2 regions of the Agrobacterium sp. 22-226-1 genome follow, and region 1 is predicted to be linked to the other one. Evidence: riboswitches for the same ligand, from Rfam matches in the RefSeq annotation. Region 1 holds a riboswitch; the other holds the start of a gene.

The links. A riboswitch is a leader RNA that binds a small molecule or an ion and turns the genes downstream of it on or off. The one in region 1 is predicted to bind cobalamin.
Region 2: it holds a riboswitch for cobalamin, as region 1 does, so the genes downstream of both, ACQZ5K_RS11505 (DUF1636 family protein) here and metE (5-methyltetrahydropteroyltriglutamate--homocysteine S-methyltransferase) in region 1, are expected to answer to the same signal.

The regions. Positions count from the first base shown of each region.
Region 1 covers NZ_JBNWCP010000006.1:38,413-45,670, reverse strand. Annotated here, with positions in the region: gene xylF (D-xylose ABC transporter substrate-binding protein) at 1-881, shown strand, start outside; gene ACQZ5K_RS12110 (sugar ABC transporter permease) at 1,125-2,438, shown strand; gene ACQZ5K_RS12105 (ATP-binding cassette domain-containing protein) at 2,457-3,239, shown strand; cobalamin riboswitch at 3,301-3,512, shown strand; gene metE (5-methyltetrahydropteroyltriglutamate--homocysteine S-methyltransferase) at 3,613-5,961, shown strand; gene ACQZ5K_RS12095 (hypothetical protein) at 6,153-6,386, opposite strand; gene ACQZ5K_RS12090 (helix-turn-helix domain-containing protein) at 6,481-6,918, opposite strand; gene ACQZ5K_RS12085 (hypothetical protein) at 7,045-7,258, opposite strand, start outside.
Region 2 covers NZ_JBNWCP010000005.1:288,544-295,801, forward strand. Annotated here, with positions in the region: gene cobN (cobaltochelatase subunit CobN) at 1-1,269, opposite strand, end outside; gene cobW (cobalamin biosynthesis protein CobW) at 1,273-2,310, opposite strand; gene ACQZ5K_RS11505 (DUF1636 family protein) at 2,307-2,732, opposite strand; cobalamin riboswitch at 2,854-3,068, opposite strand; gene cobO (cob(I)yrinic acid a,c-diamide adenosyltransferase) at 3,203-3,820, shown strand; gene ACQZ5K_RS11515 (cobyric acid synthase) at 3,822-5,279, shown strand; gene cbiB (adenosylcobinamide-phosphate synthase CbiB) at 5,266-6,231, opposite strand; gene cobD (threonine-phosphate decarboxylase CobD) at 6,230-7,258, shown strand, end outside; gene ACQZ5K_RS11530 (L-fuconate dehydratase) at 7,258-7,258, opposite strand, start outside.

The DNA.
Region 1 (7,258 bases):
CCGGCGCGAAATACATCTCCGCCGATGCGCAATCATCCGCCGCAAAGCAGCTGACCGACGTGGAATCGCTGATCTCGCAGGGCGCCAACGCGCTGATCATTCTGGCGCAGGACAGCGACGCGATTGGCCCGGCGGTTGAAAAGGCCGTTGCCGAGGGCATTCCGGTCGTGGGTTACGACCGCCTGATCGAAAACCAGAACGCCTTCTACATCACCTTCGATAACAAGGAAGTCGGCCGTCTGCAGGCTGCCGAAGTCTTCAAGGTGAAGCCCGAAGGCAATTACGTCTTCATCAAGGGCTCTTCTTCCGACCCGAATGCGGACTTCCTGTTCGCCGGTCAGCAGGAAGTGCTGAAGGCGGCCATTGACGGCGGCAAGATCAAGAATGTCGGCGAAGCCTATACCGATGGCTGGAAGCCGGAAAATGCCCAGAAGAACATGGAACAGTTCCTGACCAAAAATAACAACAAGGTCGATGCGGTCGTCGCCTCGAATGACGGCACCGCCGGCGGTGCAATCGCCGCTCTCGCCGCGCAGGGCATGGCCGGTTCGGTTCCCGTTTCCGGTCAGGATGCCGATTTCGCCGCGTTGAACCGCGTCGCGCTCGGCACGCAGACGGTGTCGGTCTGGAAGGACAGCCGCGAACTCGGCAAGGAAGCGGCCGGCATCGCGCTGGAACTGGCCGGCGGTAAGAAGATGACGGAGATCAAGGGTGTCACGGCCTTTGATGGCGGCCCGAAGAAGGTCACGATGCAGTCGGTCTTCCTGAAGCCGATCGCCATCACCAAGGACAATCTGAACGTCGTCATCGATGCCGGCTGGATCAAGAAGGAAACGGCCTGCCAGGGTGTGAAGGCCGGAACCGTCAAAGCCTGCGATTGATCGAATAGGTCCCGGTTCGGGCGCTGCGCCATGGTTCATGGCGCGGCGCCTTTTAGAGCATTTCCAGGAAAAGTGGGCCCCGGTTTTCCGTTCGGAAATGCGCAAAACAAAGAGTTAGAGCATTTCCAGGAAAAGTGGAGCCCGGTTTTCCGTCCGGAAATGTGCCAGAACAAAGCGTTGGAGCGTTTTCGCGATTCAGGGAAAAGCGAAAGCGCTCTAAGATGTGAGGAGCACCGGCAGTTCATGGCCGATATGACCCAGTCCAATTCCACAACGTCGCAAAAGACGGAAAAAACAGGCTCGATAACGCGCTTCATCAACGCCACCGAGCTGGATACCAGGCTGCTCGGCATGGTCGGCGCGCTTCTTCTGATCTGGATCGGATTTCATATCCTGTCCGGCGGGCTGTTCCTGACGCCGCGAAACCTCTGGAACCTCTCCGTGCAGACCGCGTCCGTGGCCGTCATGGCGACCGGCATGGTGCTCGTCATCGTCACCCGCAACATCGACCTTTCGGTCGGGTCGATCCTCGGTTTTTCCGGCATGATCATGGGTGTCATGCAGGCCGAAATCCTGCCGCAGATCCTCGGCTTCGAACATTGGGCCACATGGATCGTCACACTTATGGTCGGCATTTTCGTTGGCGGCGCCATCGGCATGTTGCAGGGCTCCATCATCGCCTTCCTGAACGTGCCGTCCTTCATCGTCACGCTCGGCGGTCTGCTCGTCTGGCGCGGCGGCACCTGGTTCATCACCAGCGGCCGCACCGTGGCGCCGATGGATTCCACCTTCCGCCTGATGGGCGGCGGCACCAGCGGTTCGATTGGTGCGACATGGAGCTGGATCGCCGCCGTCGTCGCCTGCGTCGCCATCATTGCGGCCATCCTGAATTCCCGCCATCAGCGCCGCCGTTTCGGCTTTCCGTTGCGGCCCGTCTGGGCGGAATATTTTCTGGCCGCGCTCGGCTGCCTTGTCGTCATCGGTTTCGTGGCGGTGGTCAACAGCTATCCATGGCCGGTCAACATCGCCCGCAACTATGCCGATGCCAATGGCATCGCCTGGCCTGAAGGCGGTCTGTTCATTTCGCATGGCATCGCCATTCCGGTGCTGATGGCGCTCGCCGTGGGTGCGGTCATGACCTTCATCGCCACACGGCTGCGCTTCGGACGTTATGTCTTCGCCATCGGTGGCAATCCGGAAGCGGCCGAACTCGCCGGCATCAAGACCCGCTGGGTGACGGTGAAAATCTTCACGCTGATGGGCGTTCTGTGCGCCATCGCGGCGGCCATCTCGACCGCCCGCCTCAATGCCGCCACCAATGCCCAGGGCGAGCTGGACGAGCTTTACACCATCGCGGCGGCCGTCATCGGCGGCACCTCGCTTGCCGGTGGTGTCGGAACCATAGCGGGCGCGATGCTCGGCGCGCTCGTCATGCAGTCGCTGCAATCCGGCATGGTGCTGGTGGGCATCGATACGCCCTTCCAGCGCATCGTCGTCGGTGTGGTTCTGGTCGTCGCCGTCTGGCTCGACACCATCTACCGCGCCCGCGCCAAGTAAGAACCGAGGAGAACTCCTATGACGGACCAAGTCACGCCCCTCGTGGAAATGCGCAATATTTCCATTTCCTTTGGCGGTATCCATGCGGTGGAAAACGCCTCTGTCGATCTTTTCCCCGGTGAGGTGGTCGCCCTTCTCGGCCACAACGGCGCGGGCAAATCGACCCTTATCAAAATCCTCTCCGGCGCCTATCGGCGCGATGGCGGCGATATTCTCATCAACGGCGAGGATGCGGATATCCGCAATCCGCGCGACGCCAAGAAATACGGCATCGAAACCATCTACCAGACGCTGGCCGTGGCCGACAATGTCGATGCGGCCGCCAATCTTTATCTCGGCCGCGAGCTGAAGACGAAATGGGGCACGCTTGACGATGTCGCCATGGAAGCCTCGGCCCGCGAGGTCATGGGGCGTCTCAACCCCAATTTCCGGCGGTTCAAGGAACCGGTGAAGGCGCTTTCGGGCGGCCAGCGGCAATCCGTCGCCATCGCCCGCGCCATTCTGTTCGATGCCCGCATCCTCATCATGGACGAGCCGACGGCAGCACTCGGACCGCAGGAAACGGCGCAGGTGGGCGATCTCGTCAAGGAGCTGAAACGGCAGGGCATCGGCATCTTCCTCATCAGCCACGATATTCACGACGTCTTCGATCTGGCCGACCGGGTCTTCGTGATGAAGAACGGCAAGGTGGTGGGCCATGCCCGCACGCAGGATGTCACCAAGGACGAGGTGCTTGGCATGATCATTCTGGGCAAAGTGCCGGCCGGTGCGGTGCCGGGGCCGGGTGCGGTCGCGCTCTGAACTCAATGAAATAAAGATATAAAGATTTCTTTATGTCTATTGACATCGTGACGCCCGTGGTGAGAAATGCGGGTGTCATGGTTCTCCGGGCTTGTTTGTTCGATCCCGGAGCTAAGAGGGAATCCGGTGCGCCGACGATCGGCAAGACCGGAGCTGCCCCCGCAACTGTAAGCGGCGAGCCTTTGTCCAAAACGTCACTGGGGTAAACCCCGGGAAGACGGACAAAGGCGACGACCCGTAAGCCAGGAGACCTGCCAGGACAAAATAACGTCCACGGGCGGGGTGTCCCGGTGGTTGCTGCAATGGTCCGGCACAGGCCGGGCCTGCACGCGTCCGCTTTACCCATGCCCCCACAACCAAATGGGGTATGACAATGCCAAACAAGACAATTCCAGTCGCATCGCTCGGTTTTCCGAGGATCGGACGCCATCGCGAACTGAAGTTCGCGCTTGAAGGCTTCTGGTCCGGCAAGATTTCCGAGACGGAGCTGCGCGAAACCGCCACCCGGCTGCGCGCCGAAAACTGGGCGCTTCAGCGTGAGAAGGGGATCACCCACATCCCCTCCAACGATTTTTCCTTCTATGATCATGTCCTCGATACGGCCGTGATGGTGGGCGCCATTCCATCCCTCTACGGATGGACGGACGGAGAGGTTCCCCTGTCGACCTATTTCGCCACGGCGCGCGGCAGCCAAAGCGAAGGCCATGCAGGTTGCGACCATGCGCATGAAGGACATTCCCATCACGCACAGGGTGTTCCGGCGCTGGAAATGACCAAATGGTTCGACACCAACTATCACTACATGGTGCCGGAGGTTTCAGAGGATCAGCATTTCGTGCTCACCTCGCAAAAGCCGGTCGACCACTTCCTTGAGGCGAAGGCGCTCGGCATTCACACGCGCCCGGTCATTCTCGGCCCGGTCACGTTCCTGAAGCTTGCCAAGGCGCGCGAGGCAGCCTTCAAGCCTCTCGATCTGCTGGCAAGGTTGCTGCCCGTCTATGAAGAGCTGCTGCGACGCCTGCGCGCGGTCGGTGCGGACTGGGTGCAGATCGACGAGCCGGTCGCCGTGCTCGATCTTTCCAAGGGGGAGCGTCACGCGCTGGCTATAGCCTATCGGGCTTTGTCGAAGGCCGCGCCGGATCTGAAAATCCTGCTCGCCACCTATTTCGGTGGGCCTGAGGACAATCTCGAAGTCGTCGCATCGCTTCCGGTCACCGGCCTTCATATCGATCTGGTGCGAGCGCCCGATGCACTGGAGACGGCGTTGAAGGCGTTGCCGGAAAATCGCGTCCTGTCGCTGGGTGTCATCGACGGCCGCAACATCTGGCGCGCTGATCTCGCTGCAATCATTACCCGATTGGAACCGGTGATCGCGGCACGCGGTGCGGCGGCGTTTCAGATCGCGCCGTCCTGCTCGCTGCTGCATGTCCCGGTCGATCTCGAACTGGAAACCGGCCTCGATGCCGATCTCAAAAGCTGGCTTTCCTTCGCCACCCAGAAGCTCGGCGAACTTGCCACGCTCGGCAGGGCTCTCGGTGAGGGCAAGGCTGCTGTCGCGACGGAACTGGAGGCTGCCTCCAAGGCGGTTGCCGCGCGTGCATCCTCGCCGAAGGTAACGGACGTCGCCGTGCAGAAGCGTATTGCGACGATTGGCGAGGCCGACAGGAAGCGGGTGAGCCCGTTTGCCGAGCGGCAGAAAGTGCAATCGCAGGCCATTGCGCTGCCGCTTTTCCCGACGACGACCATCGGCTCCTTCCCGCAGACGACGGAGGTGCGCAAGGCCAGATCGGCACATTCCAAGGGCGCGCTGACGGATGCGCAATATGAAAAATTCCTGCAGAAGGAAACCGAAGCGACCATTCGCTGGCAGGAGGAAATCGGTCTCGACGTTCTCGTGCACGGCGAGTTCGAGCGCAATGACATGGTGCAATATTTCGGCGAACAGCTTTCCGGTTTCGCTTTCACCCAGCATGCATGGGTGCAGAGTTACGGCTCGCGTTATGTGCGCCCGCCCATCATTTTCGGCGATGTGTCGCGCCCAAAAGCGATGACGGTTCGCTGGTGGGAATATTCCCAGTCGCTCACCGACAAACCCGTCAAGGGCATGCTGACCGGGCCGGTGACGATCCTCAACTGGTCCTTCGTCCGCGACGATATCGCCAGAAGCCTGACATGCCGCCAGATCGCGCTCGCCATCCGCGATGAGGTCAATGATCTCGAAGCAGCCGGTGCGCAGATGATCCAGATCGATGAGGCAGCTCTTCGTGAAGGACTGCCGCTTCGGCACCGGGACTGGCAGGATTATCTCGGCTGGGCGGTGGAATGCTTCCGCATTTGCTCCAGCGGTGTGGGCGACCGCACACAGGTTCACACCCATATGTGCTATTCCGAATTCAACCAGATCATCGATGCCATTGCTGCCATGGACGCCGACGTGATCTCCATCGAGACCTCGCGTTCGAAGATGGAACTGCTGGATGCGTTTCGGACCTACAAATACCCGAACCAGATCGGTCCCGGCGTTTACGACATCCATTCGCCCCGTGTGCCGGCGGTTGGAGAAATGGTCGATCTTCTGGCGCTGGCGCGAGAGCGGCTTGACGACCGGCAGCTCTGGATCAATCCGGATTGCGGCCTGAAGACGCGTAAATGGGAAGAGGTCAGGCCGGCACTGGTCAACATGGTCGCCGCCGCTGCCGAGCTTCGCCGTGCGGTGCTCTGATATGAATGGAGGCCCGGCGAGAACCGGGCCTCCATCATGGCTTCCGCCGGGAAAATGTGGGGGAGGGCATATGAAAGCCTCTCCGGGAGGATGGAGCCAGCCGGACAGGCAGATGAACGTTTCCGGGCCTACGACTGGAGATCGGTGTGGAAACGCTCAATCCCGGCGGATTTACGCCGTTGCGAAAGCGCTCAATGCAGATCGGCCTGAGCGAAGGCGCCGACATTCAGCTCTGCGCTTACCGGCGGCAGACCCTGCTGATTGATGTCCTGGGCCAGCGACAACAATGCCATTTCCAGGAAATAGGTCGACATGCCCAGTTCCAGAGATTTCGAGCGCTGGCAAAGATAGGAAACCATCCGCCCGAGCGCCAGAATCTCGTCTGCATTGTCCTGTTCAAGTATAGCTGTGGTAGACGCCGCCATGATTCCCTCTCGACAGTCGACAGTATGAAAACGCGATAATGTTGCGTTGTTCATTTTCGACCACATCGAGCGTCACGCGAGCGTCACACCTGCGTCAATCGTCGTTTTTGTCCGCCGGCGCGGCGGCATTTTCCGCCGCTTCAGTGGCGGCGAGCGATGTCACGAGAGCGACGATGCTTCTGCGCACAGCGGCGCTCTTGATGCGCGAAAAGGCCTGGTTGAGCGAAAAGCCTTCATTCGAGGCCACGAAGGTCTGCATGGCATTGATCGTGCCAAGGGCCGGATTGGCCGGGTCGCCATCGGGCGTGGCATTGGCGAACAGGGAGCTGACCTCAACGCCGAGAATCGACGCAATGGCCTGCAGACGGGACGCGCCGACACGATTGGCGCCCTTTTCATACTTCTGGACCTGCTGGAAGGTGATGCCCAATCGCCCGGCCAGCGCACTCTGGCTCATGCCGAGCGACTTGCGGCGCATTCTGATTTGTGCGCCGACATGGACGTCGATCGGGCTGGGTAGTTTGGCGTGCATTACAAATTCCTCCGGTTGAGGTTCTTAAATCCGATGATTATCAATTAATATTGTTGAAGGTATACATTCAACACAATTTCCACGGGTATTATGACGCTTTATTGACGAAATTGCACGATTTTTCGTTCATAATCGCGTGTATGGGCCGCGATTTATTATTTTTGTTGCACAACGCAACGCACCGTTGCGGCTGGAAAGATGGCTCCATCCGGCCACGCCGATGGTCCGAAAGCCGATTCTGTCCCAAATTTCTCGGTTCATTGCATCGAATTCCTCAAGCGACTCGGTATCGCCGAAATGCGGAATCCAGACGAATGGCCGTTTCTGACCGGAACGTATG
Region 2 (7,258 bases), on a different contig from region 1:
CTTAGGAATATCCTTGACCGTATAACCGGCCCCGGCGAGATCCTGCATCATTTCGAGAACGCTTTGCGGCACATCGAGACCGACGGCATAACCGGTTCGTCCGGGCGCCGCACCGGGATAATCCGGCATCAGAATGACGATGCGGCGATCCCGTGGAAGGGCATTCCTCAGCCGCAGGAAAGCGGCGATGCGATTTGCCACCTGCTCGACGCGATCGGCCTGGGGTACATTGAGCAAACTCGCGCCGCCATCCATGCGCGCCTGTTTGAACGAAATCGCACCGGCGAGAATCCGGCCATCCAGTTCCGGCAGGACGACATGCATGGCGAGATCGGAGGGATTGAGACCGCGCGCATTTTCCGCCCATCCGTCCCGCCGCGTCGTCGCCATCACCACCTGAAACACCGGTACACCGAGACGGTCGAACAGGGTTGTGCCGTCGTCATCCGTCTGGCTGGCGAAGGCGGTGGCGGCAATGATGGCGGCGGGCTTCAGATCGGGCAGCACCGTTTCGAGGAAACGGATCGCCTCGCCATCCTTCAGACCGCTGACAAAAATCGGCAAGGGTGCAAAACCGCGCCGCGAGAGCGCCTCGAAAAGCGCATCCACCGGTGCGGCATCTGCCGCCAGAAGCATGGAACGGTAAAAGAGGATGGGCAGAAGGGACGCACCGTCGGGAAAACCCGCGCAGGCTTCCGCCCTATCCACAACGCCCCTGCCGGGCCGGTAAAAACCGGCTTTCGGCAGCGGCTCAGCTTCAATATCCGGCCATGCCTCGCCCCTTGCAAGAGCGGCGAGACCAAGGGCAAGCCGGTCCATATTCTCCTGCCCGCCCTCACGGAAGAAGGAGAGGACCGAGGCCAAAATCCGCCGATCGACGGTCGAGGCCGCTTCGAGTTTCTCGTCCCTTTCGCTGCACTCACCCGGCAAAAGCAGAAGCTTGATGCAGCGCCTGCGCGCAAGAATGGAAAGCTGATCGACGCCGTAACGCCAGCGTTCCGCACCGCCGAGAATCCGGATAAGAATAACCCTGGCATGTTCCGCCGTCTTTTCGATCCAGAGATCGACCGACATGGGATGTCGAAGCTCGGAGAGGTTGGCGGCTGACAGGGAGGGGAGCGCACTCTCTGTTCGCCGCCAGGCCTGTTCCAGCCCGGCCAGATCGCTTGCCGAAAAAGACAGTACCACCACATCCGACCGGGGCTGGTTGAGATCAACCGGCTCGATCAGGTCGTCCAGAGACGAGGATGTGGTGGCGAGAATATGCATAGGTCAGGCGGCCAGCATCTGTTCGATCTTTTCGCGGTTGATACCCTTTTCGCCGATGACGACGAGGCGGCTGCGGCGTTCCTCACCCGCAGCCCAGGGCCGGTCGTAATAATGGTTGACGCGGCTGCCCACAGCCTGCACCTGCAGGCGCATCGGCTTTGCGGAAACCTCGATGAAGCCCTTGATGCGCAGGACATTTTCCGCAGCCGCCGTCTCGGCGATACGGGCTGCCAGCGCTTCCGGGTCAGTCACGGCCGGCAGATCGATGACGAAGCTGTCGAAATCGTCATGCTCGTGGTCGAGTTCACCGTCATGGTGGGTACGGCGGTTTTCGATATCCTCTTCCACCGCAAGGCCAAGACCGATCAGCACGGCGGGGTCGATGGCGCCATTGGAGGCCACAACGATCTTTGCCGCCTTCGGCAGATGTTCGAGAACATGCGCCTTGGCCTTGTTGAGGCCGGCATCGTCAAGAAGATCGGCCTTGGTCAGCACGATAAGATCGGCGCAGGCGACCTGATCCTCGAAAACCTCTTCGACCGGGTCATCGTGATCGAGCGCCTCGTCATTGGCCCGCTGGGCGGCGAGCGCTTCCATGTCGTGCGCCACCTGCCCTTCGGCAAGGGCGGCGCCATCCACCACGGCCACGACGGCATCCACCGTCACGCGGCTCTTGATCGCCGGCCACTGGAAGGCCTGCACCAGCGGCTTCGGCAGGGCGAGGCCGGAGGTTTCGATGAGGATATGCTCCACCTTCGGCTGGCGGCTCAGAATCTGTTCGATGGCGGGCTGGAAATCATCCGCCACCGTGCAGCAGATGCAGCCATTGGCCAGTTCGACGATGTTTTCTTCCGGGCAGCTTTCAATACCGCAACCTTTGAGAATCTCGCCATCGATGCCGATATCGCCGAATTCGTTGACGATGATCGCCAGCCGCTTGCCGTCCAGCTTTTCGAGAAGGCCGCGCAGCAGCGTGGTTTTGCCAGCCCCCAGAAAGCCGGTGACGATGGTGCAGGGAACGCGGTCCAGAAGGGTGCTCATGATCTCTCCTCAGTAAAATCGAATGGGGGAATGCGCGCCACCAGGCCGCGCTTTAAGGGTTCGGGGCGACCGCGCCAGGGCATCAGGCCGTCGGGGGCGGCAGCCAGCAGCCGTGCACCGGTCAGCAAATCTTCCGCGTCACCGGTCGTCAGCCCGCCAAAAACATAGGACCAGCTATTGGCGCTGCGCAGCACGGCGCTAAGCCCGCGCTTGCAATTGGCGAGGCAGTTGACGGAACGAACGGTGACACCCGTTTCCTCCGCCTTTGCGATGACGGCATCGGCGAGACGCGAACCGGGGCGCGGTTCGGCATTGGGGTCGGCTTCATCACGACAGCTTCTGCAAACGAAAACGGTCACGCCGGACGCCGTTTCATCCTGCGTGTTTCCGCCTGCACATGAAGATGTCGCTGAAATATCCAAACCGTATCGTTTCCCGCGCCTTGCAAAAAATCTCTGGGGGTGCGGATGTCGAAAACGGCATGCGGACAGGCGCAAACCGGATGTTCGATCTAACCGACTGACCGGAGCACCCCGCCCGGCAGACGTTTTTCCTGAAACGGCAGGTCTCCTGGCTCGCGGCTTTACACCCTGACACCGCCTTCCCGAACCCGTTGAGGTGTCCAGTGGCTTTACGGTGCGGGCTTACCGCTTACAGTTGCGGGGGCAGCCACGGAATGACCCGGTAGTCGGGCTGGAACCGTGTTCCCTCTTAGCTTTTCCCGTTGCCGGGAAAAGACCGTCAGTCCGTTACCCTTAGGCTGAACAGGCGTGGGGGTCAATGCCGCGGCCCTGTGGCCCGCACATTGCCGGGTGCGGCAAATTGGGTATAGTCGCCGCTCCGAATGGCGGGGGCATCGGGTCCCGCGCCGCTGGATGAAAAGGAAAACGCGATGACACGCGACATCAGCGACAGCGAAGCCGAACGTCACCGGCAGAAAATGGTCAATCGCAAGACGGTGCAGGACGCCGAGGTTGCGGAAAAGACCATCGAAAAAGGTCTGCTGATGATCAATACCGGTCCCGGCAAGGGCAAATCCACCGCCGCTTTCGGCCTTGCCCTGCGCATGCTCGGCACCGGGCGGCGGGTGGGCGTCGTTCAATTCATCAAGGGTGCATGGTCGACGGGAGAACAGCAGGCGCTGACTTTGTTTGGCGACAGGGTCGTGTGGCGCACCATGGGCGAGGGGTTCACCTGGGACACGCAGGATTTGAAACGCGACGTCGCGGCGGCGGCAAAGGCCTGGGAAGAAGCCAAGGTCCTGATGGCGGATGAGACCATCGGCCTGCTGATCCTCGATGAGCTGAACATCGCGCTCCGCTACGATTACCTGCCGCTGGAAGAGGTGGTCGAAACGCTTTCCAGCCGCAGGCCCGATCTGCATGTCGTCGTTACCGGCCGCAACGCCAAGCAACCTCTCATCGACGCGGCCGATATGGTGACGGAAATGACCCTCGTGAAACATCACTTCAAGGCGGGCGTAAAGGCGCAGGCAGGGATAGAATTCTGATATGGCTGCACGCGTGCTGATGTTTCAGGGAACCGGCTCGGATGTCGGCAAATCGCTGATGGTGGCCGGCCTTGCCCGTGCCTTCGTCAGGCGCGGCCTGTCCGTCATGCCGTTCAAACCGCAGAACATGTCGAACAATGCGGCGGTCACCGCCGATGGCGGCGAGATTGGCCGCGCGCAGGCGCTGCAGGCTCGGGCGGCGGGCGTACCGCTTTCCGTGCATATGAACCCGGTGCTCCTGAAGCCACAGAGCGAGACCGGCGCACAGGTGGTGGTGCAGGGCAAGATCGCCGGCAATGCCAAAGCGGCCGATTATCAGCAGATGAAGGCCGGGCTGATGCCGCGTGTGCTGGAAAGCTTCGACCGCCTGAAACAACAGGCCGATCTGGTGCTGGTGGAAGGGGCCGGCAGCGCCTCGGAAATCAACCTGCGTGCCAATGACATCGCCAATATGGGTTTTGCCAGAGCTGCGGACGCGCCTGTGATCCTGATCGGCGATATCGACCGGGGCGGCGTCATCGCCAGCCTCGTCGGCACCAAAGCCGTGCTCGAAGCTGAAGACGCGGCGATGATCGAAGGTTTCATCGTCAATCGCTTTCGCGGCGATCCGGCCCTGTTTTCGGACGGCATGCGGATAATTGCTGAAAAAACCGGCTGGGCCTCCATCGGGCTTCTGCCGCATTTTGCCGACGCCGCACAATTGCCTGCAGAGGATGCTCTCGGGCTTTCCGGCCCCGCTGAGCGGAAACCTGACGCGAAAATCCGTATCGCCGTGCCGATCCTGCCGCATATTTCCAATTTCGATGATCTCGATCCACTGGACATGGAACCGGATATCGAACTGATCCGCGTGCGGGCGGGCGAAACCATTCCAGCCGATTGCCGGCTGATCCTGCTGTGTGGCTCAAAATCCACTATCGCCGACCTCGCCGTTCTGAAAAATGCCGGTCTGGACATTGATATCAAGGCACATGTGAGACGCGGCGGCCATGTTCTGGGCCTCTGCGGCGGATACCAGATGCTTGGAAAAACCGTTGCCGATCCTGACGGCATCGAAGGACCGCCGGCGACGGTCGAGGGAATGGGCCTGCTGGATGTCGACACGGTTCTGACAGGCGACAAGCGGCTGATTTCCGTTCACGGCACAAGTTTCGACGGAATTGATTTATCCGGCTATGAAATGCATGTCGGCGAAACCACGAGCGGAACCGACAGCCTGCCGTTTTCGAAAATCGATGGGCATGAAGACGGCGCTGTGTCGCCTGACGGCCGCATCTTCGGCACCTATATTCACGGCCTGTTTTCGGACGACCGCCAACGCGGCGCGTGGCTTGAGCGGCTTGGCGGACAGAACACGGAACTGAACTACGATGCGCAGGTGGACGCCGTTCTTGATCGCCTCGCGGCGCATATGGAACAGCACCTCGATCTCGACCGTCTGCTTGCTATAGCGCGATAAGGATCGCCAGAAGTCCCAGCAGGCCGATCAACAACAGGTCGGCAACCCGTGTGAGCCGCAGTGCCCTGCGAATATCGCCGGCGACCAGCGCCGCCCTGCCGCCTTCGCCCATGAAACGCGCCTCGATCATCTGTCCGCCATAGGAGCGCGGCCCTGCGAGCGCAAAGCCGAGAGCGCCGGCCAGCGCCGCCTCCGGCCAGCCGGCATTGGGGGAACGATGATGATGGGCATCGCGACGTATCGCGGCCATGGCCCCGCTAGGTGATGCGCCCTTAACAAAAAACGCCGCGATAACGAAAAGACCGCCGCTCAGCCGGGAGGCCGGCAGATTGACCAGATCGTCCAGCCGGGCGGAGGCCCAGCCGAAAGCCTCATGGCGGGGTGAGCGATGGCCGATCATGCTGTCGGCCGTATTGATCGCCTTGTAAACCGCACCGCCCGGCAGGCCCAGAAGACCGAGCCAGAAGGCGGGCGCGACGATGCCGTCGGAAAAATTCTCGGCCAGACTTTCGATGGCCGCCCGGCAGATCGCCGCCTCGTCCAGCTTTTGCGGATCGCGCCCGACGATCATCGACACCGCCTTGCGGCCGCCTTCCACACCCTCGCGCTCCAGCGCAGTGGCGACAGCCTCCACATGCTGTTCGAGACTTTTCTGCGCCGGCAACGAAGCGCCAAGCACGGCGACCAGCAAAAGGCCGAAGGGCAGGAAGAGGAGAACGGACTGCACTAACCATGCAACAAGCAGCGTCAGCCCGACGAAAACGACGAGAGCCGCCACGCCGGCCCCCTTGCGCTGTGAAAATGACGCACTCTGCCGGTTCCATTTTTTATCCAGCAGCGCGATAAGCGAACCGATCCAGGTGACGGGGTGGCCGATGCGTTTGAACAGCCAGTCCGGATAGCCGGTCAGACGTTCGATCACGAGCGACAGGAAAGCGAGAGCAAAAAACATGGTCGAAACAGTACCAGAAAAGGCGAAGGCTGCGATCCGTCACGGCGGCAATCTCGGCAGGGCGCGTCTGATGTTTCCTGAAGCGCCGGAACCATGGATCGACCTTTCGACCGGGATCAATCCGCACTCCTACCCGCATTCGCCGATCCCTGCCAGCGCATTCGCGCGCCTGCCGGAACCGGACGCCGCCGAAGAATTGAAACATCTGGCCGCAACCCATTTCGGTGCGCCCTCCGCCCGGCATGTGGCGCTTTCTCCCGGCACCCAGATGCTGATGCCATTGCTGGCCCAGATCGCTATCGCCCGCGGGGCCAAGAGCGGCGCCGTGCTTTCACCCGCCTACGCGGAACATGCCCGGACCGCACACTTGGCCGGACTGGCTGTGACCGAGGTGGTAAACATCAACGCGCTGTCGGCTCATGACTATGCCGTGGTGGTCAATCCCAATAATCCCGATGGCCGCATCACGGATCGCGCCGCATTGTTGTCGCTGGCCGAAGCCATGCGCCGCAAGGGTGGTCTGTTCGTCGTGGACGAAGCCTTCATCGAGACGGGGCTTGCCGAAAGCCTCGCAAATGCCGCCGATCAGAATGCGCTGGTGGTCCTGCGCTCCTTCGGCAAGTTTTACGGCATGGCGGGCGTTCGGCTGGGTTTCGCGATTGCGCATCCGGATATCGCTGCTGAACTGGAGGCAAGGCTCGGCCCCTGGGCGGTTTCCGGCCCGGCGCTGCATATCGCGATGCAGGCTCTGGCGGACGGGGAATGGCAATCATCCATGCGTCTGCACCTTGCCGAAGATGCCCGGCGCATGAATGCCATGCTGGAGAAAGCGGGACTGGCAATTGCCGGCGGCACATCGCTGTTTACTCTGGTGCGGGCTCCCCGCGCCGCAGACCTGTTCAGCCATCTTGGCCGGCACGGCATTCTGGTCCGCATTTTTGATGAAAGGCCGAACGACATGCGTTTCGGCCTTCCCGGTAGCGAAACGGAGTGGCAGCGGCTCAAGGAGGCGCTGTCATCCTTTGAC